DNA from 2 places in the Brevundimonas sp. S1H14 genome. Region 1 is predicted to be linked to the other one. Evidence: predicted binding sites of a transcription regulator. Region 1 holds the regulator's gene; the other holds the start of a gene.

Region 1 (4,315 bases):
CCGGCAAGGTCGTGAAGGTCGTCGACTTCGGCGCCTTCGTGAACTTCTTCGGCGCCAAGGACGGTCTGGTCCACGTGTCCCAGATCGCTCTGGAGCGCGTCGCCAACCCGGCCGACGTCCTGTCGGAAGGCCAGGAGGTCAAGGTCAAATTCCTGGGCTTCGACGATCGCGGCAAGACCAAGCTGTCGATGAAGGTCGTCGATCAGGAAACCGGCGAGGACATCACTGACAAGATCAACGCCGAGCGCGCTGAACGCGGTGAAGCTCCGCTGTCGGAAGACACCGGCGGCCGTCCCAAGGGCGACCGCAACGGCGGCGACCGCGGCCGTCGCCGTCGCGACTAAGCCTCGGCGTCATCGCTGAACTGAGAAGGCCCCGGCGGAGCGATCCGCCGGGGTTTTTCTTGGGCGCTATCGCTCGCGAAGGCGTCATCCCTCTCCCGGCGCGAAAGGGTGAGGGGCTTGTCCTCGCCGTCGGCGCAAGCCGTCGCGCATCGAAGAGCTACGGCCTTCGGCCGACTTCACCCGCGAACCCTCACCCTTTCGCCTTGGCCAATCGCTTCGCTCTTGGAGGCTCAAGCCCTCTCCCATTGGGAGAGGGAGTCAGCTCTGACACTCTTTCGGCGGGGTTTCGCCGTCGCGGGTCCACATCGCGCAGGAACGATTGATCTCGCCCTGGATCAGGTCGCAGGGATTGGCGCTGTTGCAGGGCGGGCGCGTGGCCGGGCTGACGGCGATGCAGCGCTGGACCAGGCGGGCGGAGGCGGCTTCGCCCAGGGTCTCAAGGCAGGGGCGGTCGTCGAGGGGAACCGGCCGGGGCGTCATGTCCGGGCCTTCGGGCAGGCGGGCTTCGGGCAGGCGGGCTTCGGGCTCGGGGGCCGAGGCGGGCGCTGGCGTCGGGACCGGCGCGGGGGCCGCTGGCTCAGGACGCGGCTGACAGGCGACGAGCAGGCCGCCGAGGAACAGGCAGGCCGGAAGGGGCGGTCGGGTCATGCGGGGCTCCGGATCGGGGTTCGCCTATGCAACGACGATGGTCCCGATCCGGCTCCAGCAAAAGCCTTATCGGCGGGCGGCTTCGACGGCGGCGCGCTGCAGGGCGAACAGTTCGGTGCAGCCGATTTCCGCCAGTTCGAACAGACGGTCGAACTCGGCCCGGCTGAAGCCGCGCTTCTCGCCGGTGGCCTGGATCTCGACGATCTGGCCTGCGCCGGTCAGGACGAAGTTGGAATCGGCTTCGGCGGTGGAGTCTTCCTCATAGTCGAGGTCCAGCACCGGCAGATCCTTGAACACGCCGCACGACACGGCCGCCACCTGATCCAGAATGGGGTCGGTCGTCAGCACGCCCTCGTCCTTGAGGTAGTTGAGGGCGCTGGCCATGGCCACCCAGGCGCCGGTGATGGAGGCGGTGCGGGTGCCGCCGTCAGCCTGGATCACGTCGCAGTCGATCAGGACCTGACGCTCGCCCAGCGCCTTCAGGTCGACCACGGCGCGCAAGGAGCGGCCGATCAGGCGCTGGATTTCCTGGGTGCGGCCCGACTGCTTGCCGGCGGCGGCTTCGCGGCGGCCGCGGGTGTGGGTGGCGCGGGGCAGCATGCCGTATTCGGCCGTGACCCAGCCCTGGCCGGTGTTGCGCATCCAGCCCGGCACCTTTTCCTCGATCGAGGCCGTCACCAGCACCTTGGTATGGCCGAAGGACACCAGGCACGAGCCCTCGGCGTAGCGGTTGACGCCGGTTTCCAGCGTGACGGTGCGGAGTTGTTCGGGGGTGCGTTCGGACGGGCGCATGGGAATTCCTTGGAAGCGGGATGGCGCGTGCTTATCCTGAAACCATGAGCCTGTCCCGCCCTGACCCGTTTGCGGTGAGTCTCCGTTCCGTTTTGACGAGGCGGAGGGCGGCGCCATGAGCCTGCTTTACCCCTCGCCGGGCCTGGCGACGCTGGATGCGCGGGCGCGCGACATCTTCCGCCGGGTGGTCGAGACCTATCTGGAGACGGGCGAGCCGGTGGGGTCGCACACCCTGTCGCGCGCCGGGCTGGACCTGTCGCCCGCCTCGATCCGCAACACCATGCAGGCGCTGACGCAGGCCGGGCTGCTGGCCTCGCCGCACACGTCAGCCGGGCGGGCGCCGACCCATGCGGGGCTGCGGCTGTTCGTGGACGGCCTCCTGGAGGTCGGCGACATCGGTCAGGAGGAGCGGCGCGAGATCGACGCCCGGCTGGCGGTGATGGGCGCCAAGGGCGGCGGCCGCAATGTCGAGGAGGCGCTGGATGCGGCCTCCTCCCTGCTGTCGGGTCTGGCGGGCGGGGCGGGCATCGTCGCCAGCCCAGTGCGCGAGGCGGGGGTGCGCCATGTGGAGTTCGTGGCTCTGGGCGGCGGACAGGCGCTGGCGGTGCTGGTCGCCGACGACGGGGTGGTCGAGAACCGGCTGATGAATCTGGCGCCGGGCGTGACGCCCTCGACCCTGCAGGAGGCGTCGAACTTTCTCAGCGCGCGGCTGAAGGGGCGCCCGCTGGCCGAGGCCCGGCACGAGATGAAGGCCGAGATGGAGGCCGCCCGGCGCGATCTGGACGCCGCCGCCGCCCGGCTGGTCGAGGACGGACTGGCGGCCTGGAGCGGCGGCGCAGGCGGCGGAGGCCACGACCGCAACCTGATCGTGCGCGGGCGCGGCAATCTGTTGCAGGACGCCCGCGCGGCCGAGGATCTGGAGCGGGTGCGCGTGCTTTTCGACGATCTGGAGCAGAAGGAACAGCTGATCGGCCTGCTGGACGACGTCGGCGCGGCCCAGGGCGTGCGCATCTATATCGGCGCCGAAACGCGACTCTTTTCGCTTTCGGGTTCCGCCGTGATCGCGGCGCCCTATATGTCGGGCCGGCAGCGGGTGCTGGGCGCCATCGGCGTCATCGGGCCCGCGCGGTTGAACTACGCCCGTGTCATACCGTTGGTGGACTATACCGCCCGGGTGCTGGGCCGGATTCTGGACGGACAAGAGACGTGAACGACATCAACGACGAGACCCGGGACCAACTCGAGCAGGACATCCACGAGGCCGATCTCGCGCCTGAGGGCGATGAGAACGCCGTGGTCGACGCCCTGATCGCCGAGCGCGATCAGTGGAAGGACCGCGCCCTGCGCGCCGTGGCCGATGCCGAGAACACCAAGCGCCGCGCCGAGACGCAGCAGAACGACGCGCGCGCCTACGCCATCCAGCGCTTCGCCAAGGATTTGCTGGGCGTGGCCGATACGCTGGAGCGCGGTCTGGCGACGGCGCCCAAGGACGCGGACGGCCCCACGGCGGCCATGGTCACGGGGCTGGAGCTGACGCAGAAGTCCCTGCTGTCGGCCTTTGAGGCCAACGGCCTGACCCGCGTCGACCCGGCGCCGGGCGACGCTTTCGATCCGCACCTGCATCAGGCGATGATGGAGCAGCCCTCGGACACCGTGCCGGGCGGCGCCGTCATCCAGACGCTGCAACCGGGCTACGCCCTGTTCGGCCGCACCGTGCGCGCGGCCATGGTGGTGGTCGCGGCCAAGGGCTCGGGCCCGGCGACGGGCGGCGCCTATGCTGATCCGAACACGACCGGCGGGAATTTCGACGCCAAGGCCTGAGGCTTTCGCGCGTTGACATGACGACGGCCCGGCGCAGACGCGTCGGGCCGTTTTCATGCGCCTGCAAAATAAACCGCTCATCCCGGCGGACGCCGGGATGAGCGGTTGGAGAGGTCAGCCCTTCAATCTCGAATCGAACAGTTCCAACAACCGCTTCCAGCCATCCTTCGCGTCCGCCTCTCGGTAGGAGGCGCGGTAGTCGGCGTGGAAGCCGTGCGGGGCGTCGTCATAGAGGATGATCTGGCTGTCGGTCCGGCCCGCAACCTTCAGCGCGTCGTTCATCGCCCTGACCGTGTCGTTGGGAATGCCGCTGTCCTGGCCGCCGTAAAGACCCAGCACTGGCGCCTTCAGTTCGCCCGCCAGGTCGATGGGCCAGGGGCGGCCCGTCGCCTTCTGGTCGTCGGTCGCATTGGCGGCGGGCGACAGGCGGCCGTACCAGGCGACCCCGGAGTCCAGCGCCGGGAAGCGAGCCATCGCCTGCCACACCACCTTGCCGCCCCAGCAGAAGCCGGTGATCCCGACCTTGTCCGCCTTCGCCCAGGATTGGGCGCCGACCCAGTCCAGCGTAGCGGCAATGTCGCCCATGACCTGTTCATAGCTCGCCGCGCCGACGATGCGCTGGATCGCCTGCATGTCGCTGAGCGGGGCCGGGTCCTGGACGCGGACGAAGAAGGCGGGCGCCACGGCCGCATAACCCGCCTTGGCCAGGC
Region 2 (4,315 bases), 180 kb from region 1:
TTTAGGGACTGGGTGCTGGACACGGCGCGGACCGACCCGGCGGTGGTCGAGGGCGCGCGGCTGGCAGGGCGTGAGGTGGGGGAGGAGGGCAACTAGCGCGCGGGTTCTCCCTCCCCTTCATGGGGAGGGTGGTCGACGCGAAGCGGAGACCGGGTGGGGAGGGCCGGGTGATCCTGGCCTCGGCGCCTGCATCGTCTTGCCGCCCCCACCCGGCTTCGGCCTGTCGGCCTCAGCCACCCTCCCCATGAAGGGAAGGGAGAAGCCGTGCGCAAAAAGAAAGGGCGGGACCTTTCGATCCCGCCCTTCCGTAGTCTGAGCTTTGAGAAGCCGGACTTAGAAGTCCATGCCGCCCATACCGCCCATGCCGCCCATGTCGGGGGCGCCGCCGGCCGAAGCCTTCTTCGGCGCGTCGGCGATGGCGGCTTCGGTCGTGATCATGATGCCTGCGACCGAGCCAGCCGAGGCCAGAGCCGAGCGGACGACCTTGGCCGGGTCGATGACGCCCATTTCCACCAGGTCGCCGTACTCTTCGGTCTGGGCGTTGAAGCCGAACTCGGCCTTGTCCGATTCCAGCACCTTGCCGACCACGATCGAGCCTTCGACGCCCGAGTTTTCCGAGATCTGACGGATCGGAGCCTGCAGGGCGCGGCGGACGATGTTGACGCCGGCGGTCTGGTCGGCGTTGTCGACCTTCAGCGCGGCCAGCACCTTGGAGGCCTTCAGCAGGGCCACGCCGCCGCCCGGGACGATGCCTTCATCGGCAGCGGCGCGGGTCGCGTTCAGGGCGTCGTCGACGCGGTCCTTCTTTTCCTTCACTTCGACTTCGGTCGAGCCGCCGACGCGCAGGACGGCGACGCCGCCGGCCAGCTTGGCAAGACGCTCTTGCAGCTTTTCCTTGTCGTAGTCGGAGGTGGTGTCTTCGATCTGACGCTTGATCTGGCCGACGCGGGCCTCGATGCCGTCCTTCTCGCCCGAACCTTCGACGATGGTGGTGTCGTCCTTGGTGATCTGGACCTTCTTGGCCTTGCCCAGCATGTCGAGCGTGACCGTTTCCAGCTTGATGCCGAGGTCTTCAGAGATGACCTGGCCGCCGGTCAGGATGGCGATGTCTTCCAGCATGGCCTTGCGGCGGTCGCCGAAGCCAGGGGCTTTGACAGCCGCCACACGCAGACCACCGCGTAGTTTGTTGACCACCAGGGTGGCCAGGGCTTCGCCTTCGATGTCCTCGGCGATGATCAGCAGGGGACGGCCCGACTGAACCACGGCTTCCAGCACCGGCAGCATCGGCTGCAGCGAGGTCAGCTTCTTCTCGTGGAGCAGGATGAGCGGCTCTTCGAGGGAGACCTCCATCTTGTCCGGGTTGGTGATGAAGTAGGGCGACAGGTAACCGCGGTCGAACTGCATGCCCTCGACGATGTCGACGGTGGTTTCGGCGGTCTTGGCTTCTTCGACGGTGATGACGCCTTCGTTGCCGACCTTGGCCATGGCCTGGGCGATCAGGTCGCCGATTTCAGCGTCGCCGTTGGCCGAGATGGTGCCGACCTGGGCGATTTCCGAGTTGTTCGAGACCGGCTTGGAGTTCGACTTGACCTCTTCCAGCACCGCTTCGACAGCCTTGTCGATGCCGCGCTTCAGGTCCATCGGGTTCATGCCGGCGGCCACGGCCTTCAGGCCTTCCTGGACGATGGCCTGGGCCAGGACGGTGGCGGTGGTGGTGCCGTCGCCCGCCTTGTCGTTCGCCTTGGAGGCGACTTCGCGGATCATCTGGGCGCCCATGTTCTCGAAGGCGTCTTCCAGCTCGATTTCCTTGGCCACCGAGACGCCGTCCTTGGTCGAGCGCGGGGCGCCGAAGGACTTCTGGATCACGACGTTGCGGCCCTTCGGCCCCAGGGTCACCTTGACGGCGTCAGCCAGGACGTTGACGCCCTTCAGCATCTTGTCGCGGGCGTCGGTGTTGAACTTTACGATTTTAGCGGCCATGCGGGCTGCTCCTATCTAGATGTTTTTACGAGAGAAACCGGAAACCCAGGACGTGTCTTACGACAGCACGCCCAGGACGTCGGTTTCCTTCATGATGATCAGGTCTTCGCCGTCGATCTTCACTTCGCTGCCCGACCACTTGCCGAACAGGACGCGGTCGCCGGCCTTCAGCTCCAGGGCGACGAACTTGCCGTCTTCGTCACGGACGCCGGGGCCCACGGCGACGACTTCGCCTTCCTGGGGCTTTTCCTTGGCCGTGTCGGGGATGATGATCCCGCCCTTGGTCTTGGATTCTTCTTCAACGCGCTTGACCAGCACGCGGTCGCCGAGCGGACGAAACGCCATCTGAGTAACTCCTGTCAGGATGTTGGTTCCAGCCCCCGGAGCCCACGACTTTGGCAGTCGCCCTCCCCGAGTGCTAACGACCGGGGAGTTAGGCAGGGGGGAGGAGGGCGTCAAGGGCGGGGCGGCGCGAAATTAGGCGCCTGGATGAAGCGAAAATGAACAGGCGCCCCCGGGGTCGTTCAGACAGGCTTCGCTAAAAGGGGGACAACGGATCAACCGGCTTTCGAAAGGAGCCCGCCATGAAGACCCTGTTCAAGATCGGCGCCGGCGCTATCGCCCCTGCTCTGGTTGTGACGATGCTGGCCACGACCCCGGCCGCCGCCCAGAACTATCGCGACCGCGATCGCGACAACACCGGCCGTGACGCCGTGCTGGGCGCGGTGGTCGGCGGCGTCGCCGGGGCCCTGATCGGCCAGGGCGATGGACGCTATGTCGCGGGGGGCGCCCTGGCGGGTGCGGCCCTGGGCGCGGCCTCGTCCTCGAACAACGACAGCTGCGGCTATTATCGCGGCGGCCGCTGCTACCGGAACCAGGGCCACTGGGAGCGGGAGCACGGCATCAACAGCCGCGACGGCTATTACAACGGTCGCTATGAGCGCAATGACGGTCGCTATTATCGCGATGGTCGTTACTGGAAGAACCAGGGCGAGTGGCGCAGCTATCAGAACCGCCGCGACCGCGACTACCGCTATGACCGCCGCTGGTAAGCGGCCGGTGACATAAAGAAAGGCCCGGTTTCACGACCGGGCCTTTTTCGTGTGCGCGCTCAGGCGGATAGGCCTCTGCGGGCCTTGCCGATCAGGCCCAGGTGGGTGACGCCGAAGTCCAGCGGGGACTTCAATCCGTAGCCCAGCGCCCGGTCGAACCCGATATGGGCCAGCCAGATCAGGGCGAGCGCGACAGCCAGCGACTGATCCGCGACCAGGCCCGCGCCCGCAAGCAGCAGCGGCCCGATCAGGCTGTGCGCCAGACTATAGGTCAGGGCGCCGAGGCGCGGTCCGGCCAGATAGCCGGCGAAAGACAGATCGGGCGCCAGAAACAGAACGGCGAACAGGCCCCATCCCTGACCGAACCGGGCATAGGCGAAGGCGGCGATAGCCAGCAGGGCCAGCCCCTCCAGCCTTTGCCAGCCTGATGCGACGACCGTCACGCCGTCAGCCGGCGCAGCAGGTCAGCCGTCGACGGGTCCAGATCGGGCGAGGGCGCGCCGCTGGCGGCGTCCTTGAGCAGCGCCCTGGCCAGAACCTTGCCCAGTTCCACGCCCCACTGGTCGAAGCTGTTGATGTCCCAGATCACGCCCTCGACGAAGGTCTTGTGCTCATAGAGGGCGATCAGGGCGCCCAGGGTCTGCGGCGTCAGCCGCTTCATCAGAACGGTCGTCGACGGACGGTTGCCGGGGAAGGCCTTGTGCGGGGCCAGTCGATTCGCCTCGGCTTCCGACGCGCCCGAAGCGATCAGTTCAGCACGGGCCTGAGCCTCGCTCTTGCCCTGCATCAGGGCCTGGGCCTGAGCGAGGGCGTTGGCCCATAGGGCTGTTGCAGATGTTCCCCCGCAGGTGTGGCCGACCACGATGAATTCGACCGGAACGACCTCCAGTCCCTGGTGCAACTGCTGGAAAAAGGCGTGCTGGCCGTTGGATCCCGGCTCGCCGAAGACGACCGGACAGGTCTGGCGCCCGACCGGCGAGCCGTCGCGGCGCACCTGCTTGCCGTTCGATTCCATCTCCAGCTGCTGCAGGAAGGCGGGCAGGCGGCGCAGGGCATGGGCGTAGGGCGCCACGCTGCGGGTCCCGCGATGCAGGCCGTCGACATTGTAGATCTCGGCCAGGGCCAGCAGCACCGGCGCATTCTTCTCCAGCGGGGCCTCGAGGAAGTGGCGGTCCATGTCGGCGGCGCCGTCCAGAAACGCCTGAAACGGCTCCCACCCCAGGGCGATGACGCAGGACAGGCTGACCGCAGACCAGAGGGAATAGCGCCCGCCGACCCAGTCC

The links. The regulator HrcA, encoded in region 1, represses chaperone genes, less so after heat shock. The targets are predictions, from matches to a motif close to GTTAGCANTCNNNNNNNNNGANTGCTAAC.
Region 2: the regulator HrcA is predicted to act here: its motif matches at 2,375-2,403, upstream of groES (co-chaperone GroES).

Annotation. Positions count from the first base shown of each region.
Region 1 is NZ_CP136679.1:287,986-292,300, forward strand. Features, by position in the region: gene pnp (polyribonucleotide nucleotidyltransferase) at 1-344, shown strand, start outside; gene RSD66_RS01375 (hypothetical protein) at 603-992, opposite strand; gene rph (ribonuclease PH) at 1,059-1,784, opposite strand; gene hrcA (heat-inducible transcriptional repressor HrcA) at 1,900-2,994, shown strand; gene grpE (nucleotide exchange factor GrpE) at 2,991-3,605, shown strand; gene RSD66_RS01395 (dienelactone hydrolase family protein) at 3,720-4,315, opposite strand, start outside.
Region 2 is NZ_CP136679.1:107,120-111,434, reverse strand. Features, by position in the region: gene RSD66_RS00505 (LysR substrate-binding domain-containing protein) at 1-96, shown strand, start outside; gene groL (chaperonin GroEL) at 334-1,980, opposite strand; gene groES (co-chaperone GroES) at 2,038-2,325, opposite strand; gene RSD66_RS00490 (hypothetical protein) at 2,565-3,032, shown strand; gene RSD66_RS00485 (DUF4260 domain-containing protein) at 3,092-3,475, opposite strand; gene pgi (glucose-6-phosphate isomerase) at 3,472-4,315, opposite strand, start outside.